Regions from separate parts of the Caballeronia sp. GAWG1-5s-s genome, predicted to be linked through region 2. Evidence: predicted binding sites of a transcription regulator. Region 2 holds the regulator's gene; the other holds the start of a gene.
The links. Region 2 encodes LexA, which represses DNA repair genes until DNA is damaged. Its sites were predicted from a motif close to ACTGTATNNNNATACAGT; they were not measured.

Region 1 (15,704 bases), on a different contig from region 2:
AAAGCTCTGATATTGAGGCCCTCGCGGACCGACTGCCTGTTCACGAGTTTGATGTCCTGTATGTCAATGCTGGTATCGCTCTTGGTCCAGAGGATCGAGCGGACGAGGTTACCACCGAGGACTTCAGCCGTTTAATGGTTACAAACGCGTTGAGTCCGATCCGCATCATTGAGCGGCTGTACGACAAGGTGAAAGAACAAGGAACGATAGCGGTTATGTCCTCAAGTCTTGGGAGCGTGACACTGAACGAAAGCGGTGGATGGGAAGTCTATCGCGCCAGCAAGGCGGCTTTGAATATGCTGATGCGCTCCTTTGCCGTGCGCCACGCGAGCGCTTCCCAAAGCCTCGCGCTGGTCGATCCTGGGTGGGTTCGGACGGACATGGGCGGCGCCGATGCGACCCTGAGCATTGATGAAAGCATCCCCGGAATAGTGGATCAGATAGCCGCGTCGTCGGGCAAAGCAGGACTTCATTACTACAACTACCGTGGCGAGACGCTTCCGTGGTAGTCCGTTTGCTGGCAAGTTGTCGGTAGCTGACCTTTCGCGCCAGATTGACGATAGGTGATGGCCGAGACAAGCGCGCACTAGTGCTCGATTTGCGTCCTCGCTGACCGGAGCAGCGCCAGGAGCACACCTTCCTGGGGCGGACGCGACGTGCCATGAAGGCTACATTTTCCCGAGCCATTGAGCGGCCGCCATCAGCAGGGAAGGAGCCGTTCGAACGGCCGACTTCGCGAGAGGGGCGACCGGCCGAAAATGGCCGCGAGCCGCCCCACGCCCTTGCCGGCTGATCCGCCGTTAGCGACTCTCGGCAGTCTTCAGTTGAACGGCTGTCGAATTACCAATGCCGACCTGGACCGTAGCGGCTGCGGCGCTGGGCGCGTGCATCTCGCCGCCAAGCTTCGCGCTGGCGACCGCCTCCGCAGGCTCCGCCGGAGCATGTACTGAGCGCGACCCAACACGCACCGATCTCGCAGACGTCACATGCACAGTTCTCGGCGAAGCCGCATTCGCCAAGCGAACAACCAGGCGCGCAGCCGTCATCGCCACCTATGTAGACGAATCCAGCTTGGCGTACAACGGCCGGGCGACCTGCGAGTCCGACGTTGCGCTCTCCGTAGTGATGCCACGCACAGAGATCAAGGCGCCGCCGGAGGAGCTTAAGGCCCCGCGTCAGCCCGTGCCGTTCAATCGCCCGAAAGCCAAAGTTCGAACAACTCTGCCCACCGGTGTGGATGCGGTACGCACATGCGAAGCCCTTGCGAGGAGAAACGTAGCGCTGGTAGAGGCGAATACCTTTCAAAACCACTGAGGTCAGCATGGGCGTTCCCTGGAAGCGTTGTGGGGCAAAGAGCAGATCGCATACCCATCCGGCCGCCTTTCTATTGCGAAGCGACTTTGCTTGAGCGCTGGTCGTCGGCTCAACCGGCTGGTCCTGGACTTGGACCGCTAGCCCACTAGAGACCAACGCGGCAATGCGCAGGTGAATGGTAGAAACTTGCCGGTTGTCGCAGTCGCTGAAGATCGCGCTGCCCGGCGGAACGGGCGCTGAAGTCGTCCCTATGCGGCGATGCCTAGCTGCGGGACGGCAACTGCGACTCGTAGACGCAAACCGACGCTCAAATGAGGCCCGCTCCGTTGAGCGGGCAGAGCCGATAACGGTGCATGGCCCGTTATGGACCCTTGGCGCTCAACAGCAACCCGGGCGCAGCGCTTGCGCCATGGAGTCCGGAGGATGCGACGCCATGAAAGCGACTACATTCTTAGAACAAGCCAAACGCGAAGCGCAGCTCGTCGATGCGCTGCTGGTTGCACGATATGCCCTTGTCATACACAACGGCATGACGGTGCTAGGCGATGATGAACCGCCGTCGCGCTGGCAGATGCGCTTCCATCGCGAACTTCAATGCATCGATGCAGCCCTTCAGATGGCTGGGATTGACACGACGCAGGCGCTTCATCCGCCGAATCTCTTCTTGAGCGGCGATGATGACGATGGCGGCGGTAACTTGCCACCGGGCTCGGAGGACTGAGATGGGGCGCTGGGGCGGTTCGCGCGCGACGCGCGTGCGCGCGCCGGACACACCGCCGGGCGAAATGCCTGCGCTAATCGAGCCGCAGCTCGCGACGCTGGTTGAACGTCATCCTGCGGAAGGCGACTGGTCTTACGAGATCAAGTTCGACGGCTACCGGATGCTCGCGCGCATCGAGCGGACAGAGGTCCAGCTGATTACCCGAAACGGGCACGACTGGACGGACCGCATGCCGCGGTTGCGTGCCGCACTTGAGGCGCTGCCCGTCGAAAGCGCGTGGATCGACGGTGAGGCGGTGGTGCTCGACGCTGCCGGCAAGCCCGACTTCAATTCCCTCCAGAACGCCTTTGACCGACGAAGCACGGCGGACATTGTTCTGTACGTCTTCGACCTGCTGTGGCTCAACGGCACCGATCTCCGGGAGCAGCCGTTGCGGGCTCGGCGGGCCATCCTTCAGAAATTGATGCAAAGCGTCGAGAGTCCGCTCCTTCGCTATTCCGACGATTTTGCGGCAGATCCAGCCTCACTCGTAGCCTCCGCCTGCAAGATGCAGCTGGAAGGCATCATCGGCAAGCGGGCAGACGCGCCGTACCGGTCCGGACGTTCAAACGACTGGATAAAGCTGAAGTGCAACCTCAGACAAGAGTTCGTGATCGGCGGCTTCTCGCGGTTGAGAGGCGCGAAATCAGGCGTGCGTTCCTTGTTGCTCGGCGTCTACGAGCCAGATGGCGCTTTCCGGTATGCCGGCCATGTGGCGCCTCACCTCGCGCCCGCGCGAAGTGCTGCATTCAGCAGGCGCGCCCAGGCTTTGCAGCAGGCTCAACCTGCCTTCTATAACGCGCCCCAACCCGAGCGCGACCGCGAATTTTACTGGCTTAAGCCTGAGATCGTGGCGGAGGTCGCGTTTCTCGAATGGACGCCCAACGGCGAAATTCGCCATCCTGTCTTTCATGCGCTGTGCGAAGACAAGCCGGCCCGCGCGGTGACAGAAGAGAAGGTGATCGCCGATCCGCTGGTTGATGCCCCCAAGGCGATCGGATCGACGCGCGAACGTCCAGGTCCGCGCGGCACGGTCGTCGTCGGCGACATCAAGATTAGCAACCCACAGCGCGTGATGGATCAGGCCTCAGGCCGCACCAAGCTTGACATGGTGCGTTACTACGACGCCATCGCCGAATGGGCGCTGCCCTACCTGCATAACCGACCGCTTGCCCTCGTGCGTGCGCCCGACGGCATTGCCGGCGAGCTGTTTTTCCAGAAGCACTCCGAGCGCGCGCGCATCCCCGGCATTGAAGAGTTGCCCGTCAGTCTGTATCCGGGTCACAAGCCGCTGCTGGTCGCAAACACCGCCGACGCGCTGGTCGGACTCGCGCAGATGAGCGTCGTGGAGATTCAGTCATGGAATGGCGTGGCGCCCGATCTCGAACATCCTGACCGTGTCATTTTTGATCTGGATCCCGACCCAGCTTTGCCGTGGTCGGCGATGCTCGAAGCCGCCTCGCTCGTCAAGGTGGTACTGGATGAGCTGGGTTTGCGCTCATTCGCCAAGACGAGCGGCGGCAAAGGCTTTCACATCGTCGTGCCGCTCACCCGCCGACAACGATGGGATGAGGTTAAGCTCTTCTCACAGGCGGTGGCGCAGCACATGACCCGCGTGGTACCGCAACGCTTTTCAGCGGTGCTGGGCCCGAAGAATCGCGTCGGCAAGATCTTTATCGACTATTTGCGCAACGGGCGAAGCGCCAGCACGGTCGCCGCATTCTCAGTGCGGGCTCGCCCCGGCATGGCCGTGTCGATGCCGATCTCATGGGATGAGTTGAACGACGTCAAGAGCGGCGACCAGTGGACAATGGCGCAAGCCATACATCGGCAACGCACGCTCGCAGCAGACCCCTGGGAAGGCTACTGGCGCACGCGGCAAGGCATTACCGCCGCGATGCGCCGGGCAGTCGGCCTAAAGCGCTAGACGGGTCGCAGTCTCACTCAGCGGCTCTGACATTAGCTACGCGCCTCGGTGCCCTTCAAGTCGCTGTGCTTGTGCGAGTGGGTAGCGCCGTACTTCAGTTCATAGTGGGCACCCTTGCCGCTGCGCGTCGGAGGAAAGTGCTCGCCTTCGACACACGTGACTTCGAACGTATCCTTCCCATCTTCATGGACCACGGAGTAAATGCCCGACACCTTGACGATTTCACCGGGCTTATACGAATTGTCGCCTGCCATCGCTGCCTCCTCAGTAAAGAATAACGATGGACGAGCAAGAGGTGTTCCGAGGGATGCACGTATCGCCCGCTTGCGGCGATTTATGCTGCTAGCCGGTGCTCGTAGTACGGTCGGTCGCGATCTTCCAGAATCGCATCAAGCGCGGCAAGATTGGAGGCTTGGGGATTCAGCCAAGCGTCCACGTTCTCCTGCTTGATCGGCACGATGCAGCGGTCGTGACCGGCGGCTTCGACTTCAGCAGGCGGCTCGTCCGTAATCGCAGCAAACGACAAAAGATCCGGCTGACCCGGCGCCGTCCACTTCGACCACAGGCAGGCGACCATCAGCAGTTGGCCGTTATCGGGTCGAAACTCCAGGACGACGTTCTCGCCCGGCGCCTGCGGTCCGTCGTGCTTCTCAAACAAGGTGTTCTCACACTTCGCGCGCGTGACGTTCTCATAGAAGACGTCGACCAGCAGCAAGCCGTGCGTGTAGCCGAAGCACGGCTTCCAGAACTTGTCGAGACTGTCGCGCCGCGCGTTGTACGTGCCCGGGTACTTGATGTCATAGTTCGCGGGCTTACCTGCAATGCGACACTGGTAGCGCATCGGCTTGACCACGTACTGCCCATCTTCGACCACGAGGACGGGCGCGTAGTAGCCGGGGAAGATGCGTGAATCACGCGGCTCTTGCTCAATGCGGTTGATATCTGCCAGGCGACGCAACGCAGCTTCGATCTTGTCGGTCGCGATGCGCTTGCTCTCGGTTGCTGCCTTAGTGGTCTTCGTCTGCAATGTGCGCTCCGCATCTGCGAGTCGGGTGCGCTGCTTGAAGACCTCCTGCTCCAGCTTCGTCGTCTGTTCCGTGTTGTACCGGTCGATGAACGCCTTGATCTGACGCTCGTCGTCGGTCGCGGGCTCACGGAACGCATCTTCCACCGCTTTAGGAATTCTGGCCTTGCTGCCCTCCGCGCGCTCCCAGAAGAGGCGCGCGAACTCGCGGATGTCCATCTGTGCGCCGAACATCTTCACATAGCGACGATAGTCGGCCTGGATCTGCGCGGAGTAGCACATGCGGGAAGTTCCTCGTTCAATGTTCGCGGTATTGGTTCAGGCCGGCCGGCCCTTCACAGAGCCTCTTTGCACAACGCCAGCATCTTCTTGATGACGGTGCAGGAATAGTTGAGTTGCATGTCGCCCGTGAAGAGCGCCTGGACATTCGACTGCCGCACCGCAATGCCGGCGCCTTTTAGGTCTCGCCTCGCGATCTTGAGCGCCAATTGTCCGAGACGCACACGTTCAAGCCAGTCCATGTGAAGCTGATTGCGTCGAAGCCAGATTCGGCAACTTTCCACCACGTGGTCGACTCGCCACTCGTGCGTCAGCGAATACGAGGCCGCGACAGTTGCGACTAGAAAGCACAGCAGTTCCGCCCTAGCTTCCGATACTTCGTGGTTATCCGGTTCAGACATACGTCGAGTCTCTCATCCTTTAATTCATTGTGGTCCACATCGGACGCACCCGTCGTCACCAGCAACTGCGGACACATGCGCCGGAATCAACGGGGGTCGCTCGCTTCCACCGGCGGGCACGGCCCGGGACTCTGTCGGGGATACCACACCGACGATGCGCGGCCCCTCACCGCAATGAGCTAGAGGATAGCCACCCTGCCGTCTCGCGGCCACAAAAAGGGCGCAATGCCATGTTGCCGTTTTCGATGTAAAGTACTGTACATCCATACAGTACTTATGCAAAATGGCCGCCCTGCCCAAACACGTCGAGTCCATCCACCCCGCGCTGTGGCGCGGCTCGCAGCTCGCGCGCGCCTACGGAAAAACCGTCGACACCGGCTACGCAGCTTTGTCGGCGGAACTTCCCGGCGGCGGCTGGCCACTCGGTGCGCTCGTGGAGCTGTTAGTCCAGCAACCCGGGATCGGCGAAATGCGCTTGATGCGCCCGGCACTCACCCGTCTGAGTCAGCGGCCTGTCGTGCTGCTGCAGGCGCCCCATGTGCCCAATGCGCTGGCGTTCTCTTATCTCGGTGTGCCGGTGGACAAGCTGATGTGGCTGCGTGCGTCGAAGGCCGCCGACGCCTTGTGGTGCGCCGAGCGCGTATTGCAGGCCGGCACCTGCGGCGCGCTGCTCCTCTGGCAACAGCACATCCGCTCGGAGGCACTGCGACGCTTGCATCTGGTGGCCCAAGCGACCGAGACGTTGCTGGTCCTGGTGCGACCGCTTGCCAGCGCCCAGGACGCGTCACCGGCGACGCTACGTCTCGGTGTGAGGCCGGCAGAGGGCGGGATCGCGGTCGACATCATTAAACGACGCGGTCCCGCCCAGACTGAGCAACTGTCCGTCACCCTACAACCGTCGCCGATCCTGCTGAGTTCCTATGGCCGTGTTCGTCGCCATTCACTTGCCCCGGCTTTCGCTGGAGGTATTTCGACCGAGGTGGTCGCCTCCGTCTGAGCACGGGCGCGTGGTGCTCGAGCGCGACAAGGTCATCGTGCTCGATGCGGTAGCCAGAGACGCGGGTGTGCGAGTCGGGATGAAGCGTGGCGGAGTTGTGACGCTCGCGCCTGATGCGCTCATGTTTGACCGCAGCGCGGAACGCGAGCAAGACATGCAGCGCGACGTTGCGATTGCGCTGCTGCGCTTCTCGCCGCAGGTGGCCGTGTGCGAAGAAGAGACCATCGTCGTGGAAGTCACCGCGAGCCTGCGCCTCTTTGGCGGCATCCTGCGTGTATGCAAGGAAATCCGGGAAGTCGTCAGTGCGATTGGCGTGACGGCGGGTATGAGCGTCGCCCCCACGGGACGCGGCGCCTGGCTGCTTGCCAAGGCCGGCCGCCGGCGCGTGCTGAAGGTGCAGTCGCTCGAACGTCAGCTAGGCGGCTTGCCCTTCATGGTCGTGCCGGAGCTGCGCCGCTTCGCCGACTGGTTCAACGGGCTCGGCTGCCGTGTGCTGAGCGATATCCAACGCCTGCCTCGAGCAGGTCTGAAGAAGAGGTGTGGCGTGGACCTACTCGATTCCCTTGACCGGGCCTATGGGCTGGCTCCCGAACTACACGAGTGGCTTGAATTGCCACCGACTTTCAGCGCGCGCGTCGAGTTGCCCGACCGCGTCGAGCACGCCGAAGCCATCCTTTTCTCGGCGCGGCGGCTCGTCGTGCAATTGTGCGGGTGGCTCGCCGCCCAGCAACTCGCGCTCACGCACGCGACCGTCACGCTGGAGCACGAGCGCGGACGACAGGCCATCGAGCCGACGCTCATCGATCTTGCGCTGGCCGAGCCAACCTGGCACGAAGAGCATCTGGTTCGTCTTCTTAAGGAACGGCTCGGACGCACGGAATTGCAAGCCGCGGTCATCGCCGTGCGCCTGACTGCCGCCGACGTGCAGGCGGCCGAGCCGCCCAGCGATACGCTCTTTCCGGAGCCCGGCGGATCGGCGCAGGACCATAACCGGCTGCTTGAACTATTGGCCGCCCGCCTGGGCGCCGAGAACGTCTTGCGGCCAGCGCCTGCGCCTGACCATCGTCCCGAGCACGCCAACCAGTGGGTGCCGGTCCAGAACGGTTCGAAGAACGGGCCGAATGGCCGCCCCAAAACCGTGTCCGCGCCCGATGATCTTCCGCGACCGACCTGGCTGCTGCATGTGCCCCTGCGCTTGATGGTCAAGAACCATCGCCCGTTCTATGGCTCGCCGCTCAAGCTCGTTTCGACCGGCGAGCGGATCGAAGCCGGCTGGCATGACGGGGCGCTCGTCACGCGCGACTATTTCGTCGCCGAAGCAGACGATAAAAGCTGCTATTGGATCTACCGTGAGCGGCCGAGCGTCACGAGTGAAGAAACGCGCTGGTTTCTTCACGGGCTCTTTGGATAAGCGGATAAGCAGGTGGCATTGTGGACTTTCCCTCGTCGGCCCTGCCCGACTACGCTGAGCTTTTCGCGTTCACCAACTTCTCGTTTCTGCATGGCGCCTCGCACGGTGAAGAGCTCGTGCTGCGTGCGTCACAACTCGGATACGCGGGACTGGCCGTCACCGACGAGTGCTCGGTCGCGGGCGTCGTGCGCGCGCATGTGCAGGCCAAGGAAGAGAAGCTCCCGCTGATCATCGGCTCGTACTTTCGCCTGGTTCATGCAAGTCATGGCGCAGAGAAGCGGCCCGCCTTCGGTCTCATCCTGCTCGCACAGAACCGCGAGGGCTACGGCAACCTGTGCGAGTTGATTACGCTGGCCCGCATGCGGGCGGCCAAAGGCAGCTATCTCCTTACGCCCGACGATCTCGCGCGGCCTGACCCGGAGTACGCGCATTTGAAAGGCATGCCCGACTGCCTGGCGATTCTGGTGCCGGACTTTCCGGCGAAGGAAGAAGCGCTCGCCGCGCAACTCGATTGGTTGCGCCAGACGTTCCCCGCTCGTGCGTGGGTCGGGCTTACGCTGCATCAGCGCGCGATGGATGACATCCATCGCGGCGTAGTCGAATACGTCGCCTCGCGCAGCGACGTGCCTGTCGTGGCCACCGGCAATGTCGTGATGCACGTGCGCTCACGAAAGCCCCTGCAGGACACGATGACCGCCATCCGCCTGGGCAAGCCTGTCTCCGAATGCGGCTACGAGCTCGCGCCCAACGCGGAGCAGCATCTGCGTTCGCGGTTGCGGCTTGCCAATCTCTACCCGCCGCACGCGCTCGCCGAGACCTTGAAGGTACTGGCGCGCTGTACCTTCTCGCTGGATGAATTGCGTTACGAGTATCCGGACGAGCTGGTTCCCGAGGGCTACACACATGAGGCGTATCTCCGGCAAGAGACCTACATTGGCGCGCACCGCCGTTTCCCTGCCGGCATTCCGCACAATGTGCAGCAGCAAGTCGAGCACGAACTGCAACTGATCCGGGAGATGCGCTACGAGGCGTACTTCCTGACCGTCTATGACATCGTGCGCTTTGCCCGCAGCCAGCACATCCTTTGTCAGGGGCGCGGGTCGGCGGCGAACAGCGCGGTCTGTTATTGCCTGGGCGTCACGGAGGTGGATCCCTCGCGCGGCAACATGCTGTTTGAGCGCTTCATCAGCAAGGAGCGCGGCGAGCCGCCCGATATCGACGTCGACTTCGAGCATCAGCGGCGGGAAGAGGTCATCCAGTACATCTACCGCAAGTACGGGCGGGACCGCGCAGCCATTGCAGCGGCGGTGTCGACCTACCGTCCGCGAGGCGCGCTGCGAGAGACGGGCAAGGCGCTCGGCATCGATCCCCAGATCGTCGACAAGGTCGCCAAGAGCCACCAGTGGTTCGATCACTCGCAAGACCTGCTGCGTCGCTTCGAAGAATCCGGGCTCGATCCGGCCAATCCGCTCATCGCCATGTGGGCGAATCTTGCCGCGCAGATACTGAATTTTCCGCGACATCTATCGCAGCACTCGGGCGGCTTTGTGATTAGCCGTGGCAAGCTCACGCGTCTTGTGCCGGTCGAAAACGCGGCGATGCCGGATCGGAGCGCCATTCAGTGGGACAAGGACGATCTCGAAGCACTGGGATTGTTGAAGATCGACGTGCTCGCGCTCGGCATGTTGTCGGCGATTCGACGCACGCTCGATATCGTCTCGGAGCAACGCGGCGAGCGCTTCGAGATGCAGGACATTCCGGCGGAGGACGCGGCCACCTACGAGATGATTTGTCGTGCGGACACGGTCGGCGTCTTCCAGATCGAGTCGCGTGCGCAGATGAGCATGCTGCCGCGCATGCAGCCAAGAGAGTTCTACGATCTCGTGATCGAGGTGGCCATCGTGCGCCCGGGGCCGATTCAAGGCGGCGCCGTCCATCCTTACCTGCGGCGACGGCAGAAGCTCGAGCCGGTCACGTATCCAAGCGAGGCGCTGGAAACTGCATTGGGACGCACGCTCGGCGTGCCGATCTTCCAGGAACAGGTGATGCAGGTCGCGATTCTCGCAGCCGGCTTCACGCCGGGCGAAGCCGACCAGTTGCGGCGCGCGATGGCAGCCTGGAAGCGCAAGGGCGGCCTGCAGCAGTATTACGACCGCATCGTCAACGGCATGCAGCAGCGCGGCTACGACAAAGCCTTTGCCGAAGCCATCTTCGAGCAAATCAAGGGCTTCGGCGAATATGGCTTTCCGGAAAGTCATGCGGCGAGCTTCGCTCTGCTCGTCTATGCGAGCAGCTGGCTAAAATGTCACGAGCCGGCCGCCTTTCTGGCCGCGATGCTCAACTCGCAGCCGATGGGCTTTTATTCGCCCTCTCAGCTCGTGCAGGATGCGCGTCGTCACGGAGTCGAGATGGCGCCGATCGACGTCAACATCAGCGGGTGGGACTCGGTGCTCGAAAAGCGCCCCGGTCGGCAGAAGCCTGTCGTGAGGCTTGGGTTGTCGTTGCTTAAGGGCATGCGAGAAGGCGCGGCCGAGCGAATCGAAACGGCCAGAGCGGTGAAGCCGTTCGAAAGCGTGAGCGACCTCGCGCGACGCGCACAACTCGACCGCCGCGACCTGCAGGTCCTTGCCGCGGCCAATGCTTTGCAGTCGCTTGCAGGCAATCGTCGGGAAGCACTATGGCAGTCGGCTGCCGCGGTGCCCGACCAGGACATGCTCGCCGATACGCGCGTCGACGATGAAACGCCGACGCTGGGGGCACCGTCGGAAGCGCAAGACATCGTGAGCGACTACAACTCCGCAGGCCTGACGCTCGGGCGTCATCCGTTGTCGCTGCTGCGGCCGGTGCTGCTCGAACAGCGGCTCGTGCCGGCGTCGACGCTACGTACCTACCGGAACGGGCGTCTTGCGCGAGGATGCGGGCTCGTGACCGTCCGGCAGCGGCCCGGCACCGCGAAGGGCGTCATGTTCGTGACGCTGGAAGATGAGACGGGCAACATCAACGTCATTGTGTGGCCCTCCCTGCTTGAAAAGCAGCGGCGTGAAGCGTTGGGCGCGTCATTGCTCGCGGTGTATGGCACATGGCAATGCGAGGGTGAAGTCCGCCACCTGGTCGCACAGCGACTTGTCGACATGTCGCATCTTCTTGGTGGACTGACGGCGGTTAGCAAGAACTTCTGCTAAGGCGTAGGTCTTCGCGCGTGCGCGACCGGCGCTTGGCGACCCATTGTCGCCCATCGACCCGGTGGGACGTCTACGGCGGCTAGAGATTACAGCGGTCATCTAAAAATTCGCCCGCGACGCCGCCGGGCACGTCAAACACCGCGATCTCGACGTCTTCTTCTGGTCGCGCACTAATGGCGAAGCGATCCTTGGATGGATGGCGGCGGAGACGATTAGTTGCATAGCGCTGGGAAAAAAACGATCAAGTCGGAATCGGCTTCGCCGACTTCCCTTGGGATACAGCAACGGTGCGAACCGGTAATGCATTGGCGCGACGACGGACCGTCACCGTCCTCCACCATCCTGACCCAGAACATCACTGAACGACAGCATTCTGCGTTGACCAATGGGTGAAATTGACCGGCCCGTTGGCGCCTCTCAGCCATCAACACTAGGCGCGTCCGCATCTGACGAAAGGGCTCAATAATTTTGCGATCGGCGTTTGATCACCCAATTTCTACGAACGTCATCAGCATCGAACAATAACGATGCCTGTGTGTGTCGGCCGCTCCGCACATCATCACGATCCTGTTTTTGCCGCTCGCGCTTTGTTTGCAATAGCGGATCGGCCTCGGCGGCCGTCATTGCATGGTCTTCGTTTTTCATCGTTTGTTGCTCGGCTCAGTAGTCCCCTGATCGCCGTTTGAGAACGAAAGTTCTTCGCGCCTCTTCGGGATCGAAGGTCATCGATTCCGGCGTCCGGCGTCCGGCCCGCACATCATCACGATTCTGGTTCTGCCTTGCCCGCTTCGCCTGCATCAAAGGACATTTCTCGGCCTCTTCTGCCTCGGCATCTGTCATCGATCGGCCTTCGTCTCCCGTCATCGTTCGTTGCCTCGATCAAAAGTCGTCCGTGCGCCGCGTCAAAACAAGCGTGCGAGCGATCTCGGGCGCGATGAGAAACATCGATTCGGGCGTGCATTGCCCGCTTTCCACCAGTTCGCGGCTGCGCTTCTGCCGCGCCCGCTTTGCCTGCGTTAACGGGCATTTCGCAGTCTCTTCACTCATGATCCGCTCATCTTCCGTCATAGCTGCCTCACATCGATTCCATCGATAACCTGCCGAATTGCGCGGATGCGCCGGCTGAACAGCGCATCGTCAATGATGGCTTGGTCGCGTATTGAGTCGCGACTAGCTAGCTCGCCGTCGATCAGGCAAGACGCCAATTCGACCAAGACAGGTAATGCGCGTACTGGCGCGAACTTCCTGTGAACTTCGGCCGGAAACTTGGCTTCCTCGCCTGGCATCGCGGTCTTTGCAAGCAGCAGCGCGGTGGCCGTTGCGATCGTCGCCGCATATACCTGAAGCGAACCAGATAGGAACCGCGACACTTCGTCTAACTCCGTGCAAAGCGCTTGGTGCCGACCGCTAGCGCGGATCTCGTTGAGAACGGCTGTCGCTGATGAGAGTTCTTCATCGAGCGGCCTGAACGCGACGCCATCAAGGGCTTCGCGCGTTTCGTCAGCGACCTCTTCGGCGCAATCCCCGAAGTCGCGATCATCTGCCGCTACGGCCGCTTCAAAGCGCTCTTTGAATTCCGCGCTCCGCATGTATTCAATCATCTTGGCGAAGTCCATCGCTCTCTCCTTGCCCCGTTGATACAAGGATACGCGCCGCGCAGACGTGGCGAAAGCACGATTTCGCGCGGCGTGCGTCAACCGTCGCGATGTCGGGGAGGTGGGGCGAAGAATGTCGAGCCTGCAGCGCCTCTCATGGTCTAGCTGGGTCCCGCCATGAGAGCCTTGGTCGATTTCGAATTGCTCACAGCCGGACGCCCTCACGATCGATGTTTCGGAGCAAAGCGGGATTCGAATAGTTCTCGGGGTGCTCCCACTCATCGACCCAGATTGGCAGCGGAGAAATGCGGATGCCGGTATCCAGCATTACATCCAAAGCAACGTCCGCCATATCGAGCTTCGTCTCTAGAAAGCGCTGATGTTCTCCTCGCAACAGCACCGCAACGTCCGCGTCGCTACCAGGACGATGCGTGCCGCGAGCACCGCTTCTAAAAAGATTGCACCAGCCGCATCGTAACGGTCAGCGATGAACGCCATAAATTGGCGAACAGACCGCCCATTCGGTATCTGCATCAATCCGGGCCATGTAGGTCAATCCGGCATCGCGTATCGATTTGCTCGCACATCGTGCAGTGCGTGATGCCGGCCGCCATGCTCGCGAAAGTACATTTCGGCGCGTTCCGGGCGCAGCGCTTTGCCGATGTGACAGGCCAACCAGCCAGCCGGCACGTCGCCGACTGCATAGTCGAAGCACAGCATGCGCTCTTGCTCGCCGTCGAACAGCGCTAGCTAGGCGAGCAGATCGGCGCGCAACCCATCGCGCGTGAAGACCCGACCCGGATGCTGCCCGAGTTGCGGTATCACTGCCTCGCGCACGAACGCAGTACAGGTCGAATCGTCGTAGTCGGAGCGCTCTCCATAGAATTCCCGGCCATCCTCGGCAACGAGCGCAATCGAAATCAGATCGCAGTCGATGAAATCAGTGAACTCGGTATCAACGAAAAGACGCATGAGCGGACCTCCCTTTATCTGTGTCTACCATCACGCCCTCCCGGGCGCATATTTTCAACGGTTGGCGCGGGAAGCTCCCGTTCAGCCAGTCGTGCCAATCCCACGCATACGCGCATTCGCCTTCACCGTCGATCGCGGGGCAGGCCGAGCCGCGCAGCGCCGCGCGAAACGCTGCCTCCCACGGCGGCGGAATGTCAGCCATACGGACGTAATACGCGCGGCCCGCGCGCTCGATTACGGGTACCGCAGACAGCGCCGCGCGCCGTTCGTCCTGAAGCATGTCACCTTCCTCCAAACCAGAGCGGTCAGTTAAAGATTGAGCTTACGTGTGGAGGTGATGTACACGGCTTGTTCGAATACTGCATCTGGCAGGGGAGACATGCCATCCTCTTCGGGTCTATCGTGCTCGCCACCGCCGCAATCAACCGGCGCCGCCGGTTCTCATCGTCTACGGCGACTGCGCCGCCCTTCGACTCCTCACCACCGGCCAAAACGATCGTCAACGACCGGTCAAAACAATTGTCCAGATGGCCATTGGGCCACCGCGTAGGACGGGATCCGGGTGTGCACGAATCGCTGCCAGCGCGCTACCGGCGTCGTAGAACGACTCTAAGCTAGTTGTTAATTCGCCTTTGAGCGTACGCCGCCACTGGAGCATCTGTAAGGCGGGGTAGATGTCGCCAGCGACCATGACGAAGAACGAGCGCAAGGACTCAGCCTCTCCCAATAGCGGAAGCCGCTCTAACGTCGAAAGTTCGTGGTCAACAAGTTCCGCCCAGGGCTGCGGCAGGCCTCCCGGCGCAAACTGCGTTTCGCGAAACTCGCGGTTGTACACGCATTCGCTTTCATCCCATCGAGACGAACCGTCGTAATGATCGTGGAATCTCGAAATAATGCGCATCGGGTCCTTCCTTTTTCGCTGCACCGGGTGCTGAGCTTACTAGGCGATAGGGACAAAGAGCGTCGCTTTCGCGCTCACTGCTTACTTTTTCGTGGGTCGGGTACTGCCGGCTACGGCAAAGTGACGGCCAGGCACGCAGAGCTATACCACGCAGTCGGCACACCGCCTAATAGCCCATGAAGTCCAGCGACAAGCGCCATATCGTCTCGACGGCGGGCATCTTGCGCCGGTCGACGATTTTTGCTCGACCACACTCCACTGCTTCCCGAAGGATTTCCACCACCTCCGCCGTCTTTTTTCCCAGCAATCACTGCAGCTCGCGGATCTGCTTCATGCGCCCAGTAAGAACGCGTACGGTCTTGTCCGAGAGTTGGACGCGGGAGATCTGCGTATGCAGTTTGATCCTATGTTTAAGCCCAGTAATAACGTGGAGCGTCTAGAGGGTTTTGACCAACCAGAGAAGCGCCGCTGGCGTTCTGTCGAAAAAATACCGGCGATAGGCATTGCATGCAGTCCGGGAATTTCCCTTCACGACCCGTTGCCGTCATCTGCCCAACGCCGGTCGATGTCTGCAAGGCGACCCACAGCGGACGTCCGTAGGCCGCGTGACTAGCGTATCAAGGCTTGTGATCGTTGCCCGGCTGATCTGTTTAACCGCGATCCAGGAGCGACGCGAGTTGTGGCAAGTCGGAGGCGATAAGGTCGATGTATGGCTCCGGCAAGGTGTCGACCTCCGTCCCTGGACCGTTCTCAAAGGGACGCGGAACGAATGCTGTGAGCAGGCCGCTCCGCTTGGCCGCCATCAGATCCCACTTGTGGGCAGACACCAGCATGATCTCGCCCGGCACAAAGCCGAGATACTCGGACGCGAGCTGGTAGACACGCAGATAAGGCTTGAACGCGTGCACCAATTCGCCGGTGAGGATCGCGTCAAAGGGCAG
Region 2 (15,704 bases):
TCGACCACCGGCTGTGTCGCCCGCATCAGATATCGCCACGACGCGATGCCTGCCGCCGCGCCCACTGCGACGAGCGCGCCGATCATGCTCCACGACGCGTCGTTGCGCCCGATCAGTTCCATCGCGTAGAGCAGCGTCGTGCAGGCGATGCCGCACAGCACGAAGCCCGCGAAATCGAAGCGGCGGTTGGCGTCTTCGCGCACGTTGTCGATATGGCGCAGCGTCAGCAGCAAGCCGATCAGACCGAGCGGCACGTTGAGATAGAAGATCCAGCGCCACGACGAATACGTGGTGATGAAGCCGCCGAGGGGCGGTCCGATCACCGGCGCGACGAGCCCCGGCCAGGTGATGATGGCGATCGCGCGCATCAGTCCGTCCTTCGGCGTGGCGCGCAGCACGGCCAGTCGACCGACCGGCACCATCATCGCGCCGCCGATGCCTTGCAGCACGCGCGCCGCGGCGAACGCCGGCAACGTCGATGTCGCGCCGCACAGCACGGAGGCCGCCGTGAACACCGCGATCGCGCTGCCGAACACCGTGCGCAGCCCGAAGCGGTCGGCCGCCCAGCCGCTGATCGGAATGAAGACGGCGAGCGTCAGAAGATACGCGGTGATGCCGAGGCTCATGTCGGCCGGATGCACGCCGAACGAGTGCGCCATCTGCGGCATGGCGGTCGCGATGATCGTGCCGTCCAGGTTCTCCATGAAGAATGTCGCGGCGACGAGGGAAACGATCAGCGACGAACCGGGCTTCGCTTCGTCGGACTGGCTGGGCGTCGTGGAGGATGACATCGGCTGCGTGGTTTGTCGTTGGAAGACGTTTTCGGTAAGCCATATCAAGCGAACTGCAAGCTCGGGAACCGGTTCCGCTGCATCGCTAAGCTCTGCATTCTATCGGCGGAGCAGACCTCGCGCGCCTATGGTAGCTTCTGCGCTTGTCGGCAATGCCGCCGTGGAACCGCGCCAGCAGGCGTCAACAAAAAGGAACGAAGCGATGAAGTATCGGAAACTGGGCGATTCGGGCGTCGACGTGAGCCTCATCGGGCTCGGCACCATGACCTGGGGCGAGCAGAACACCGAGAGCGAGGCGCACGAGCAAATCGACTATGCGCTTGCGCAAGGCGTGAACCTGATCGACGCCGCCGAAATGTACCCGGTCCCGCCGCGCCCCGAGACGCAGGGCCGCACCGAGGAATACATCGGCACGTGGCTCGCGAAGAACGCGGGCAAACGCGGCGATATCGTGCTCGCGACCAAGATCGCCGGGCCCGCGCGCCAGCCGCACAATCCGCGTCACATTCGCGGCGCGGGCAACCAGTTCGACCGCAAGAACATCAACGAGGCGATCGACAGCAGCCTCAAGCGCCTGCAGACGGATTACGTCGACCTGTACCAGCTGCACTGGCCGGACCGCAGCACGATGACCTTCGGCCGTTCGGCGTATCCGTACATCGACGACGAATACGCGGTGCCGATCGAGGAAACGCTCGCCGCGCTCGGCGATCTCGTCAAGGCAGGAAAGATTCGCTATGTCGGCGTGTCGAACGAAACGCCGTGGGGCGTGTCGCAATTCCTGCGCGCGGCGGAGAAGGCCGGGCTGCCGCGCATCGTCAGCATTCAGAATCCGTACAGTCTCGTGAATCGTACCTACGAACTGGGCTTGTCCGAATTCACGCACAAGGAAGGCATCGGTCTGCTCGCGTACTCGCCCCTCGCGTTCGGCTGGCTCTCGGGCAAGTACGAGGGCGGGGCGCGTCCGGCCGGCGCGCGGATCACGCTCTTCGAGCGGTTCCAGCGTTACAGCAAGCCGCAAGCGATCGCCGCGACGTCGTCTTACGTCGAACTGGCGAAGCGCCACGGTTTGAGCCCGACGCAGCTCGCGCTCGCGTTCGTCAACACGCGGCCGTTCACGACGAGCACGCTCATCGGCGCGACGTCGATGGCGCAGTTGCAGGAGAATATCGCGAGCGTGGACATCGAACTGTCCGATGAGATTCTGGCCGAGATCGAGGCGCTGCACGAGCGCCAGCCGAATCCGGCGCCGTAAGTCATAGGCATGATTTGGGCCGCCGCGCCGCGAATGTGTCAGCATTGATGTTCGGGCGCTTTCGCGGCTCAGAAGCTGCATGCACTATCCGGGCGATGCGCCTTCGTTGCATCGCGTCGCCCGGCTGAAACACCGAACGCGCATCCGAACACCGCGCGTTCGCGTCCTGCCGAAAGCCGCCGCGCCAGCATCAAACGGCTGCGCGCGGCCGCTCGCACCCGGGCGCGGTGCCTTTTAGCAAGGCACTGCGCTTGCTCGATGGTCCTGGTTGCCGCTGAGGCGCCCGTCGTGCCTCAGCGCGCTCTTCGCGAAAGGAGTCGTCGCTCATGTCTCAAGCAACGCCGCAGTCCCAAGATCTGGATCGCCTCACGATCGACACGATCCGCACGCTGTCGATGGACGCCGTGCAGAAGGCCAATTCCGGCCACCCCGGCACGCCGATGGCGCTCGCCCCCGTCGCGTTCCATCTCTGGCAATACCATCTTCGCTACGACCCCGACGCGCCGCTCTGGCCGAACCGCGACCGCTTCGTGCTGTCGGTCGGGCACGCGTCGATGCTGCTGTATTCGCTGCTGCACCTCGCGGGTGTCAAGGAAGTGGACGAAAGCGGCAAGCCGACCGGCAACCCGGCCGTGTCGCTCGACGATATCAAGCAGTTCCGCCAGCTCGACAGCAAGACGCCCGGCCACCCGGAGTTCCGGATGACGGCCGGCGTCGAAACCACGACCGGGCCGCTCGGCCAGGGCCTCGGCAACAGCGTCGGCATGGCGATGGCCGCGCGCTGGAAGGAAGCGCACTTCAACAAGTCGGGCGCGCCGCTTTTCGATTACCGCGTCTACGCGCTGTGCGGCGACGGCGACATGATGGAAGGCATCTCGCACGAAGCGGCATCGCTCGCGGGGCATCTGAAGCTGTCCAACCTCATCTGGATTTACGACAGCAATCGCGTGACGATCGAAGGCCACACCGACCTCGCATACAGCGACGACGTGGAATCGCGCTTTCGCGGCTACAACTGGAACACGCTGCACGTCGACGACGCCAACGACGCCAACGCGCTCGAAGCCGCGCTCAAGCAAGCGAAGGCGACGACCGACAAGCCGACGCTGATCGTCGTGAAGAGCATCATCGGCTGGGGCGCGCCGAACAAGCAGGACACGGCGGCGGCGCACGGCGAGGCGCTCGGCGACGAGGAAATCAAGCTCGCGAAAAAGTTCTACGGCTGGCCGGAAGACGCGCAGTTCCTCGTGCCCGACGGCGTCATGCAGCACGTCGCCGAAGGCATGGGCGCGCGCGGCAAGGCGGCGCATGCCCAGTGGAAGCAACGCTTCGACGACTACGAGAAGCAGAACCCGGATTTGGCGAAACAGCTCTGGCAGATGCTCGAATCCAAGCTGCCCGATGACTGGGACGCCGACATCCCGACGTTCGAGGCTGACGCGAAGGGCATGGCGACGCGCGAATCGTCGGGCAAGGTGCTCAACGCCATCGCAAAGCGCATTCCGTGGATGATCGGCGGCGCGGCGGACCTCGCGCCATCGACGAAGACGAATCTCAAGTTCGAAGGCGCGGGCAGTTTCGAGCATGACAACTACGCCGGGCGCAATCTGCACTTCGGCATTCGCGAGCACGGCATGGGTTCCGTCGCCAACGGGCTCGCGCTCTCGAACATGCGGCCGTTCGCGTCCACGTTCCTGATTTTCAGCGACTACATGAAGCCGCCGATCCGGCTCTCCGCGATCATGGAAGTGCCGGTCATCTATGTGTTCACGCACGATTCCATCGGCGTGGGCGAGGACGGCCCGACGCATCAGCCGATCGAGCAACTGGCTTCGCTGCGCGGCGTGCCGGGACTCTGCACACTGCGGCCGGCCGATGCGAACGAAGTGAGCGAGGCGTGGCGCGTGGCGCTGTCGTTCCCGAAGGAGCCGTCGTGCATCGTCGTCACGCGCCAGCCGCTGCCGACGTTCGACCGCACGAAGTTCGGCTCGGCTGAAGGCGTGCGGCGCGGAGCCTACGTGCTCGCCGATGCCGATGGCGGCAAGAAGCCGGAAGTGCTGCTGCTCGCGACCGGCAGCGAAGTGTCGCTGTGCGTCGAGGCATGGGAGAAGCTCACGAGCGAGGGGATCGCGGCGCGTGTCGTGTCGATGCCGTCGTGGGACATCTTCGAGAAGCAGGACGACGCGTACAAGGACTCGGTGCTGCCGCCCGACGTGCATGCGCGCGTGGCCGTCGAGCAGGCCGCGACGCTTGGCTGGGACCGCTACGTGGGGCGCTTCGGCGCGACCATCGTGATGCACACGTTCGGCGCGTCCGCGCCGCTGAAGGCGCTGAAGACGAAGTTCGGCTTCACGCTCGAAGGCGTCTACGAAGCGGCGAAAAAGCAGATCGAGCGCGTCAAATCCGCCGCCGGGGAGTGATCGACATGCAGATCGGCATCGTAGGGCTAGGGCGCATGGGCGGCAACATCGGCCGCCGCCTGATGCGCGACGGACACGAATGCGTCGTGTACGACCACAATCCGCAAGCCACCGACGCGCTCGCGAGCGAAGGCGCGACCGGCGCGAACGATCTCGGCGATCTCGTCGCGAAGCTCGCCGCGCCGCGCGTCATCTGGCTGATGCTGCCGGCCGGCAAGATCACCGAGGACACGCTTTCGGACCTGCACAAGATCCTGCAAGCGGACGATGTAGTGATCGACGGCGGCAACAGCTTCTACAAGGACGACATTCGCCGCGCCGCGCAGTTCAGGGAGCAGGGCGTGCATTATGTCGATGTGGGCACGTCGGGCGGCATCTGGGGACTGGAGCGCGGCTACTGCATGATGATCGGCGGCGACGAGGCCGTCGTGCGCCGGCTCGATCCGATCTTCGCGACGCTCGCGCCGGGACGCGGCGACATTCCCGCGACGCCGGGCCGCGAAGGACGCGATCCGCGCGTCGAGAACGGCTACATGTATTGCGGGCCGGTCGGGTCGGGGCACTTCGTGAAGATGGTGCACAACGGCATCGAGTACGGGCTGATGCAGGCGTATGCGGAAGGCTTCCACATTCTGAAGCACAAGGAATCGACGGACCTTCCCGAGAACGAGCGCTATTCGCTCGACCTCGCGGATATCGCGGAAGTGTGGCGGCGCGGCAGCGTGGTGTCGTCGTGGCTGCTGGACCTGACGGCGGGCGCGCTCGCGAGCGACGGCGGGCTCGAACACTTTTCGACCATCGTGGCGGACAGCGGCGAAGGGCGCTGGACGATCGAGGCGGCCATCGAGGAAGCCGTGCCCGCGCAGGTGCTCTCGGCGGCGCTGTACACGCGCTTCCGCTCGCGCGACGCCGATCTGTTCCCCGAGCGCATGCTCTCTGCGATGCGCTTCGGCTTCGGCGGCCACAAGGAGTTTCTGGCGAAGTAACGCGCTGAGCGTCCGGTTAGACGGCGATGGACCGCGACGGTCCATCGCCGTTTTTCATTTCATCATGCGACGGCGGAAGAGCCACGCGCAGACGAAGAACGGCAGCACGGCATAAGCGGCGAGCACGCCTGCGTGCAGCGCGAAACCGTCGAGCGGGCGGCCGAGCATCGCGGGGCGAATCAGTTCGACGGCGTGAACGAGCGGCAGCGCCTGCGTCACATGCTGCGCGAGCGCGGGTAGTTGCGCGACCGGAAAGAAGACGCCGGACAGGAGCAGCATCGGCGTGAGCGCGAGCGTCTGATAGAACATGAAGAAGTCGTAGCTCGGCGCGATGGCCGTGACGATCATCGCGGTGCTCGCGAACGCCAGCCCGGTCAACACGATGACCGGCAGCGCGAGCAGCATCGACGGAAAATTCGCGTAGCCGAGCGCGCCCGCGACCAGCATGATCGCGACGCCCGAGAGCACCGACTTGCTTGCGGCCCACACCACTTCGCCGAGCACGATATCGCCGAGCGTGAGCGGCGTGTGCATGATCGCTTCCCACGTGCGCTGGACGTGCATGCGCGAGAAGCCGGAGTACATCGCCTCGAAGCTCGCGGACATCATCACGCTGGAGGCCACCGTGCCCGCGGCGAGAAACGCGATATACGACACGCCCTCGACGTGGCCGACCATCAGGCCGAGACCGAGTCCGAGGCCGAACAGATAGATCATCGGGTCGGCGAGGTTCCCGATCATCGAGGCGACCGCGAGTTTCTTCCAGACGAGGTAATTGCGCCGCCAGACCGACATCCAGTGCGTCGCGTTGGCGGGCAGCGCGTTGGTGAGCGGCGCGGCGTCGCGCGCGTGCGTCTCGCTCGGCTTTTTGCTGGCGACGCGCGGTTGATCGAAGGTTTCCATCGCGATTAATCCACCATTTCACGCCCGGTCAGGCGCAAGAAAACATCTTCCAGATTCGCCGGACGATGCAGATAACGCACGCCCTCGCGCCCCTTGACGCGCGCGTGGACCGCTTGCGGATCGTCGACGTAGCAAAAAAGCGTCTCGCCGCTCACTTCCATGCGCTCGACGAGCGGTTGCAGTTCGGCGGCCAGCGCCTGCGGGTCGGGGCCGTAGATTTCGATCACGTCCGAGCCGATCACCGACGCGATCAGGTCGCGCGGACGGCCTTCGGCAATTTTCCGGCCTTCTTCGATCACGCAAACGCGGTCGCACAGGCGCTCGGCTTCTTCCATGAAATGCGTCGTGAGCAGCATGGTCTTGCCGCGCGCCAGCAGCGAGCGCAGACGTTCCCAGATGAGATGGCGGGCCTGAGGGTCGAGACCGGTGGTCGGTTCGTCCATGATCAGCACGTCGGGATCGTTGACGAGGGCGCGCGCCAAGGTCAGCCGCCGCTTCATGCCGCCGGACAATTCGCCGACGCGCGCATCCGCCTTGTTTTCGAGCCGCGCGAATTCGAGCAGCGACGGCACGAGCGCGTCCATGCGCGCGCCCGCGATGCCGAAGTAGCGGCCGAAGACGACGAGGTTCTCGCGTACGCTGAAGTCGGGATCGAGATTATCGAACTGCGGCACGACGCCGACGCGTTCGCGGGCGAAACGCGCGCGCGACGGCACAGGTTCGCCGACGAGCCGAATATTTCCGTGATCGGGCGACGTCATGCCGAGCAGCATCCTGAGCGTTGTCGTCTTGCCCGCGCCGTTCGGCCCGAGCAGGCCGAAGCATTCGCCGGGACGCACGTCGAACGAGAGGCCGTCGACGACGTTCTTCGCGCCGTAGCTTTTTATGACTTCGCTGAAATCGATGGCGGGCGCGCCGGCTGATTCCGGGGCGTGCTCGCGCGTGGTGCGCTGTGTCATGCGTTTTGTGCCGGGGAAAGTCCAGCGAGCTAGTGTAATCGAATGCACCGGCGCGGCGCTTGTGCGGGCAGAAGCGGTGCGCCGGGAGAGTCGTGCGTGCATGCCGAAAGCCGCGAAGCCTTGTGCGACGGGCTTCGTCGCAATCTGGCACGCGGCCAGCTAGTCATGAGTCCAACGTGGCGCGGGTTCGGCGCGCTACTGCGTGAAGTTAGCGTTTTCCATCGTTGCCACGTCCGGCGCGGCACAGGATCATGAAGTTACGCCGCAGTCAATCTGCGATGCGGCAGGGAGGCATCATGACAAGCTATAGAAAGATTCTGCTGTGCTACGACGGTTCCAGAGAGGGCCGCAAGGCGTTGCGACAGGGCGCGAATCTCGCGCTCGACCTCAACGCGGAAACGCACGTGCTCGCGGTGGTCGACATGCGGTCGAGCATCGCGCAGAGCGCCGGATTGCTGACCGATATGGCCTGCGGGCGCTTCGAAGACGCGGCGCGCGATATCTTGCAGGAAGGCGTCGAGTGGCTGCGCGAGCGTGGCCTGTCGGCGCAGGGGCATTTCGCGTTCGGCCATCCGATCGACGAAATCGCCGCGCTGGCCGACAGCCTCAAGGTCGATCTCGTCGTCGTGGGGCACCGCTGCCGGAGCGGGCTCGCTCGTTGGTGGATGGGCGCGGGCAACACGCCTTTGCTGGATCGCGTGTCGTGCAGCATTCTGGTTGCCGTCTGTCAGGCAGGCGAATCGGCGGAAGCGGAAGATGCCGCTGCGTATGCCGCGAAGCCTGCGAAGGCCGAAGCGGGCGCCTGAGCGTGGATGGCTGGCGGCGCACGTCAGCCGTTGAGATTGACGGCGACGAGCTTCCATGACACCAGCCCGCTGCGGTGAAATATGGCGGAATAGCGGGCGTCGCCTGCGCCGTGCTGGTACGTCACGACGAACGTGTTGATGCTGCGATAGCCGGCCGTCGTCTGCGGCGGTTGCGGAGCCGGATTCGATGCGCTCACGGACACGCTCGCCGGCGCCGACGCATTTGCATCGGCCTGGCCGGCCGCGGGCGGACGTTCGCCGGGATTGCCGCGCGGCGGTATGCCGTTCAGGATCGCGGCGACTCCGTCCGGCGTCGCGTATGAATCCACGAGCGGGCCGACCAGCGCCGCGCCGATCATCGCGCCGATGATCGCGAGCGGGTTGCCGCTCTTCTGCACATCGATGCGCCGCGTGAGCAGCGCGGCGATCTGATCCTTCAAGCTCGCGCGCAACGCGGGGAAATCGACGTATTGGTTGACCGTTTGGGCGTCTCGCGCGTCGGCCGCGCGCTTGACGCGGTCCAGCACGATATACGGCGACGCATAGACGAAGCCCAGCGCCGCGACGAGCAATACGGCGGCGAGCGTGGCGACAATGAAACGAGCGGTGCGGGACATGCGACGGCCAAGCCTTCAGCGGAGGTCAATGCAGGATTGACCGCGCCGACGCACGACTAATTCCCCAACTCGCCGCCAGTTCACGCCACCGTGCCGCCCGTGAGACCGGCGCGCTCTTCGTCGATGCAGCGGTCGATCATGCGCGACACTTCGCCGATCTTGCCGACGAGGATCAACCGCGACTCGCTCCGGTACACGCGCACGGGCGTGCTCCGCGGCGGCTCCGCGTGAACCGTCTGCGTGAGCGACACGCGCGCGAACGCAGGCTGGCGAGACGGCAGTGCGGGCATGGAATAGAAGAGATCCGGCGCAGCTTCGGCCCGCGAAGGCGCCGCGGTGCCGCAAGGAATCAACGCACGCAGATGACGCAGACGGCCGAACTGGCGAAAGGGCAGCAAACGGGCAAAACGTTCCATCATGACTCTCCAGACGATAGGACGCACCGCGGCATGCCGCGAGCGGCTGCCGTCCGTGCTTGATGTACTCGAAACGCGCCGCGTCTTGCGTGGCGTGAAGAGGCGCTCAGCGACGCATGAACGCGCGCTGCCGCCGCTGACTAGAACTCGCCCGAGCGGATCAGGCCCACTGCAATGCCTTCCAGCGCGAAGTCTCCGCTGCCGGACCGCACGAAAATGTTCTCGTAGTCCGGGTTCTCCGCGATGAGCTCGACGCCGTCGGGACGTCGCTTCCAACGCTTGACCGTGACGTCGTCGCCGAGCCGCGCAACGACGATTTGTCCGTCCTTCGCCTCGGTGCGCTTCTGAACGGCGAGCAGGTCGCCGTCCAGAATGCCGGCGTCGCGCATCGACAAGCCGCGCACTTTCAGCAGATAGTCGGGCTTGCTCGAGAAGAGCGCGGGATCGCACGCGTAATGCTGCGAGATATGCTCCTGCGCGAGGATGGGACTGCCCGCTGCAACACGGCCCACGAGCGGCAGCGAGAGCTGCATGATGCTCGCATGCGGCAACGTGAACTGGTGCGGCACGTCTTCTGAACGTCCTGCGTCGCCAATCAGCCGGATGCCGCGCGACGACCCCGCCGCCAGTTCGATGACGCCCTTGCGCGCCAGTGCCCGCAGATGCTCTTCCGCAGAGTTCGCGGAGCTGAAGCCGAGCTCAGCGGCAATCTCCGCGCGGGTCGGCGGAAAGCCGGTGCGCTCGATTGCGCGCTGGAGCAGTTCGAAGACCTGCTGCTGACGCGCGGTAAGTTTTGAGGTTCTGGTCACTGGCTCGGGCCTCTCGTGCACTGTATGGATCAACAGATGACTGTATTTTTATACAGTATTCAGAGCTTTTCAAGCATTACTTTAAGTTCGGCTCGAAACCGCAACACGCTCCGACGTTCGGCCCTGCGGGACCGCCGGCGACTCGCTTTAGCAGCTTTCGATATAAAAGACTGAAAAACGATTATTTCTGTTCATATAGGCCCGCCGATAGACTGATTCCGTCAATTGGATAAGACGGAGAACGGGGAATGCAAAGCACGAAAGCGGGATTGGGGACCAGGGCACGCAAAGCGCTGACCGCGCTGGCGCTGACGGCGGCGGGCATCGGCGCGATGGTCGCGGCGAGCACGCAAGGCCACGCGCAGACGTCGTTTCTGAATGTGTCGTATGACCCGACGCGCGAGCTCTATCAGGACTTCAATCAGGCATTCGCCAAGAAGTGGAAAGCCGAAACCGGCGAGACCGTCACGTTCAAGCAGTCGCATGGCGGGTCGGGCGGACAGGCGCGCGCGGTCATCGACGGCCTGCAGGCGGATGTCGTCACACTCGCGCTCGCCTATGACATCGATGCGCTCGCGGGCAAGGGACTCGTGGCCGCGGACTGGCAGAAGCGGCTGCCGGATAACGCCTCGCCGTACACGTCGACGATCGTGTTCCTCGTACGCAAGGGCAACCCGAAGCACATCAAGGACTGGGACGATCTCACGAAGCCGGGCGTCTCCATCGTCACGCCGAACCCGAAAACGTCGGGCGGGGCGCGCTGGAACTATCTCGCCGCGTGGGCCTACGCGCAGCACAAGCCGGGCGGCAACGAGCAAACCGCGAAGGACTTCGTCGCAAAGCTGTACAAGAACGCGGGCGTGCTCGACTCCGGCGCGCGCGGCGCCACGACGAGCTTCGTGCAGCGCGGCCAGGGCGACGTGCTGATCGCGTGGGAGAACGAGGCGTTTCTGTCGCTGAAGGAGTTCGGTCCGGACAAGTTCGAGATCGTGGTGCCTTCGGTGAGCATTCTGGCCGAGCCGCCGGTCGCGGTGGTCGACAAGGTCGTCGACAAGCACGGCACGCGCAAGCTCGCCGAGGCGTATCTGAAGTATCTGTATAGCGACGAAGGCCAGCAGATCGCCGCGCGCAACTTCTATCGTCCGCGCTCGGACAAGGTGCCGGCCGACCTCACGAAGCAGTTCCCGAAGATCAAGCTCTACACCATCGACGACACGTTCGGCGGCTGGACCAAGGCGCAGAAGACGCATTTCGCGGATGGCGGCGTGTTCGATTCCATCTATCAGCCGCAATAAGAACCGCAATAACAGCCGCAGTAAGCGCAAAACGTAAGCAAACCGAAGCGGCGCGCCATGACGCCGCCGGTCACACAAGCATTCGATGACACGCGCTCCCCGGCGCACTGGAACAGGACGAAAGCAAGGATGACGACTTTCACTTTGCGCAAGCCGAGCGCGCTACCGGGCTTCGGCCTGACGCTCGGCATCACGCTCGCGTATCTGAGCCTCGTGGTGTTGATACCGCTCGCCGCCACGTTCGCGAAGACGGCGACGCTCGACTGGGCGCAGTTCGTCCGCGCGGTGACATCGCCGCGCGTGCTGGCGTCGTATCGGCTGACCTTCGGCGCGGCGCTCGGCGGGGCGCTCATCAACGCGGTGTTCGGCTTTCTGGTCGCGTGGGTGCTCGTGCGCTACACGTTTCCGATGAAGCGCATCGTGGATGCCATCGTCGATTTGCCGTTCGCGCTGCCGACTTCCGTCGCGGGCATCTCGCTCGCGGCCGTGTATGCGGGCAACGGCTGGATCGGGCAGTATCTCGCGCCGCTCGGCGTCAAGGTCGCGTTCACGCCGCTCGGCGTGCTCGTGGCGCTGACGTTCATCGGCTTGCCGTTCGTCGTGCGCACGGTGCAGCCGGTGCTCGAAGACTTCGAGCGCGAGCAGGAAGAAGCCGCCGCGTGCCTCGGCGCGACGCGCTGGCTGACGTTTCGCCGCGTCGTGTTGCCGTCGCTTTTCCCGGCGCTGCTGACGGGCTTCGCGCTGGCGTTCGCGCGCGCGCTGGGCGAATACGGCTCGGTGATTTTCATCGCGGGCAACGTGCCGATGAAGTCGGAAATCACGTCGCTTCTCATCATCACGAAGCTCGAACAGTATGACTATGCGGGCGCTACGGCGCTCGCCGTCGTCATGCTGTGCGTGTCGTTCCTGATGCTGCTCCTCATCAACACGCTGCAATGGTTCCTGCAACGGCGCACGAGCCGCACGGGCGCGATCCCTGCGCACGCCGCGCATGCCGCGTCCGCGCAAGGGAGCCACGCATGAGCACGCCCGACACCAAAGCCATCGCGATGAACACCGCTGCGCCGCGCGATGCCCGCACGCTCGATCCCGTCACCGAACCGCGCGCGGTGCGCTGGCTGCTCACGGGCACCGCGCTGCTGTTCCTCGCGCTCTTCCTCGTGGTGCCGCTCGTCGCGGTGTTCGCGCAAGCGTTCGCGAAGGGCATCGACTATTACTTCGAGTCGCTCAAAGACCCGGACGCGTGGTCTGCGATCAAGCTCACGTTGACGACGGCGGCGATTGCCGTGCCGCTCAACGTCGTGTTCGGCCTCGCGGCATCGTGGGCGATCGCGAAGTTCGACTTCCGCGGCAAGGCGCTGCTGACCACGCTCATCGACTTGCCGTTCTCGGTTTCGCCCGTGATTTCCGGCCTGATCTACGTGCTGATGTTCGGCGCGCAAGGCTGGTTCGGTCCGTGGCTCGCGGCGCACGACGTGCAGATCATCTTCGCGGTGCCGGGCATCGTGCTCGCGACCATCTTCGTGACGTTCCCGTTCGTCGCGCGCGAACTGATTCCGCTGATGCAAGCGCAAGGCAACGACGAGGAAGAAGCCGCGCATGTGCTGGGCGCTTCGGGCTGGCAGATCTTTCGCCGCGTGACGCTGCCGAACGTGAAGTGGGGCCTGCTGTATGGCGTGATTCTCTGCAATGCACGCGCGATGGGCGAGTTCGGCGCGGTTTCGGTGGTATCGGGCCACATTCGCGGACAGACCGACACGATGCCGCTGCACGTCGAGATCCTCTATAACGAATACAACTTTTCGGCCGCGTTCGCCGTGGCCTCGCTGCTCGCGTTGCTTGCGCTCGTGACGCTCGGGCTCAAGCTCGTCGCGGAACGCCGCATGTCGCAATCGCTCGCCGATGCAGGCGCCACGAATTAAGGCAAAGGACACATCATGAGCATCATCGTTCGCAATCTGCAAAAGCGCTTCGGCGATTTCACGGCGCTCGACAACGTCACGCTCGACTTCCCCGCAGGCGAACTCGTCGCGCTACTCGGGCCGTCGGGATGCGGCAAGACCACGCTGCTGCGCGTGATCGCAGGCCTCGAATTTGCCGATGCCGGCCAGGTCGTGCTCAACGGCGAAGACGTCGCGCAAGTGGGCGCGCGCGACCGGCAAGTGGGCTTCGTCTTCCAGCATTACGCGCTGTTCCGGCACATGACGGTGTTCGAAAACGTCGCGTTCGGTCTGCGCGTGAAGCCGCGCCGCGAGCGTCCGTCTGAAGCCGTGATCCGCGAGAAAGTGCACGAATTGCTGAAGCTCGTGCAACTGGACTGGCTCGCGCAGCGGTTTCCTTCCGAGCTCTCGGGCGGGCAGCGGCAACGCATTGCGCTTGCGCGCGCGCTCGCTGTCGAACCGAAAGTGCTGCTGCTCGACGAGCCGTTCGGCGCGCTCGATGCGAAGGTGCGCAAGGAACTGCGAAGCTGGCTGCGCCGCCTGCACGACGATCTGCATATCTCCACGCTCTTCGTCACGCACGATCAGGAAGAGGCGCTCGAAGTGGCGGATCGCATCGTCGTGATGAATCATGGTCGCGTGGAGCAGGTCGGCAGCCCGCAGGATGTGTACGATCATCCGCAGACATCGTTCGTGTATGAGTTTCTCGGCGCGGCGAATCGCCTTCAGGGTCATGTCGATGCAGGCGGCTTCGTCGCGGATGGCGCGGCGCAAGCCATCGCCGCGCAAGCGCACTTCAGCGGACGCGCGCTCGCTTACGTGCGGCCGCATGACCTCGCGTTGTACCGCGCCGACGATGCCGCGGGTCTCGCGCATCGCGACGGTATCGTGGTCGGCGTGCGGCGCGTGGTGACGCTCGGCGGCTCGGTACGTGTGGAACTGGAAGGCGACGCGGGCGGCGTGCTCGAAGCGGAACTGGATCGGGAAGCGTGGCGCGCGCTGAAGCTCGATATCGGCGATGGCGTGCGCGCCGTGCCGCGCGCGCTGCGCGTCTTTCCGGCGCAATGAGACATCCATAAAACGGCAGCAAGACAAGAGAGGCGAACCATGAACTTCCAGCAACTGCGCTTCGTGCGCGAGGCCGTGCGTCAGAACATGAATCTGACGGAAGTAGCGAACGTGCTGTACACGTCGCAATCGGGCGTGTCCAAGCAGATCAAGGATCTCGAAGACGAACTGGGCGTCGATATCTTCATCCGGCGCGGCAAGCGGCTCACGGGGCTGACCGAGCCGGGCAAGCAGGTGCATCAGCTGATCGAACGTATGCTGCTCGATGCGGAGAACCTTCGGCGCGTGGCGCGCCAGTTCGCGGATCAGGACAACGGGCATCTCGTGGTCGCCACGACGCACACGCAAGCCCGCTACGCGCTGCCGAAAGTGATCCGTCAGTTCACCGAAGTATTCCCGAAGGTGCATCTGGCGCTGCGGCAGGGTAGTCCGCAACAGATCGCGCAGATGATCGTGAACGGCGAGGCGGATATCGGCATCTCGACCGAAGCGCTCGACCGCTATCCCGACATCGTCACGTTTCCGTGCTATTCGTGGCATCACACAGTTGTGGTGCCGAAGGACCATCCGCTCGTCGGGCGTAAAGACATCACGCTGGAGCAGATCGCGGAGTATCCGATCGTCACCTACGATCAGGATTTCACGGGGCGTTCACACGTCGACCAGGCGTTCGCGAGCGCGGGCGCGATGCCCGACATCGTGCTCACCGCCATCGACGCGGACGTGATCAAGACGTATGTGGAACTCGGCATGGGCATCGGCATCGTCGCGGCGATGGCCTATGACGCCAAGCGCGACACCGAACTCGTCGCGCTCGATACGCAGCACTTGTTCGAAGCGAGCACCACGCGCGTGGGCTTGCGCAAGGGCGCGTTCCTGCGCGCGTATGCGTACCGGCTGATCGAAATGTTCGCGCCGCAACTCGACGAAGCGCAGATCGCCGCGCAACTGCGCGAAGCGGCCTGAAACACGCATGCCGGCTGATTTACAATCGCCGGCATGAACACACAGACTCTCCCTCGCATCGCCGTCCTTGCAACGGGCGGCACGATTGCCGGACAGGCCGGCAATGCCGCGTCCACGGCCGGTTATAAGGCAGGCGTCGTAGGCGTCGACAAGCTGCTCGACGCCGTGCCTGCGCTCGCTTCCGTCGCGCGAATTCATGCCGAGCAGATCGCGAGCATCGACAGCAAGGACGTGAGCCTTGCGCTATGGACGACGCTCGCCGCGCGCATCAATGAACTCGCCGCGCAGGACGACATCGACGGCATCGTCATCACGCACGGCACCGACACGCTCGAAGAAACGGCGTATTTGCTGCACTTGACCGTGAAGACTGCGAAGCCTGTCGTGCTGACCGCTGCGATGCGGCCATCGACCGCGCTATCCGCCGATGGTCCGCTCAATCTGCTCAACGCGGTCACGGTCGCGGCGTCGAA

Region 1: imuA (translesion DNA synthesis-associated protein ImuA) is a predicted target of LexA. The motif match lies at 5,960-5,977, and genes of this name have one in related genera.

What each region holds. Positions count from the first base shown of each region.
Region 1 covers NZ_JALQDC010000041.1:27,164-42,867, reverse strand. The annotation lists gene NCR34_RS26560 (SDR family NAD(P)-dependent oxidoreductase) at 1-509, shown strand, start outside; gene yidD (membrane protein insertion efficiency factor YidD) at 841-1,323, opposite strand; gene NCR34_RS26550 (hypothetical protein) at 1,748-2,035, shown strand; gene ligD (DNA ligase D) at 2,037-4,001, shown strand; gene NCR34_RS26540 (hypothetical protein) at 4,034-4,255, opposite strand; gene NCR34_RS26535 (SOS response-associated peptidase family protein) at 4,336-5,307, opposite strand; gene NCR34_RS28285 (hypothetical protein) at 5,361-5,705, opposite strand; gene imuA (translesion DNA synthesis-associated protein ImuA) at 5,989-6,702, shown strand; gene NCR34_RS26520 (Y-family DNA polymerase) at 6,626-8,113, shown strand; gene NCR34_RS26515 (error-prone DNA polymerase) at 8,134-11,295, shown strand; gene NCR34_RS26510 (hypothetical protein) at 11,755-11,940, opposite strand; gene NCR34_RS26505 (hypothetical protein) at 11,956-12,159, opposite strand; gene NCR34_RS26500 (hypothetical protein) at 12,175-12,363, opposite strand; gene NCR34_RS26495 (hypothetical protein) at 12,360-12,911, opposite strand; gene NCR34_RS28280 (nucleotidyltransferase) at 13,096-13,242, opposite strand; gene NCR34_RS26485 (hypothetical protein) at 13,443-13,610, opposite strand; gene NCR34_RS26480 (3'-5' exoribonuclease) at 13,641-13,862, opposite strand; gene NCR34_RS26475 (hypothetical protein) at 13,846-14,142, opposite strand; gene NCR34_RS26470 (hypothetical protein) at 14,362-14,763, opposite strand; gene NCR34_RS26465 (HAD-IA family hydrolase) at 15,414-15,704, opposite strand, start outside.
Region 2 covers NZ_JALQDC010000004.1:197,307-213,010, forward strand. The annotation lists gene NCR34_RS06810 (MFS transporter) at 1-791, opposite strand, end outside; gene NCR34_RS06815 (NADP(H)-dependent aldo-keto reductase) at 994-2,046, shown strand; gene tkt (transketolase) at 2,373-4,466, shown strand; gene gnd (phosphogluconate dehydrogenase (NAD(+)-dependent, decarboxylating)) at 4,448-5,452, shown strand; gene NCR34_RS06830 (ABC transporter permease) at 5,507-6,355, opposite strand; gene nodI (nodulation factor ABC transporter ATP-binding protein NodI) at 6,361-7,314, opposite strand; gene NCR34_RS06840 (universal stress protein) at 7,611-8,120, shown strand; gene NCR34_RS06845 (DUF2939 domain-containing protein) at 8,144-8,737, opposite strand; gene NCR34_RS06850 (hypothetical protein) at 8,818-9,153, opposite strand; gene lexA (transcriptional repressor LexA) at 9,294-9,962, opposite strand; gene NCR34_RS06860 (sulfate ABC transporter substrate-binding protein) at 10,211-11,257, shown strand; gene cysT (sulfate ABC transporter permease subunit CysT) at 11,387-12,280, shown strand; gene cysW (sulfate ABC transporter permease subunit CysW) at 12,277-13,179, shown strand; gene NCR34_RS06875 (sulfate/molybdate ABC transporter ATP-binding protein) at 13,195-14,265, shown strand; gene NCR34_RS06880 (CysB family HTH-type transcriptional regulator) at 14,305-15,231, shown strand; gene NCR34_RS06885 (asparaginase) at 15,265-15,704, shown strand, end outside.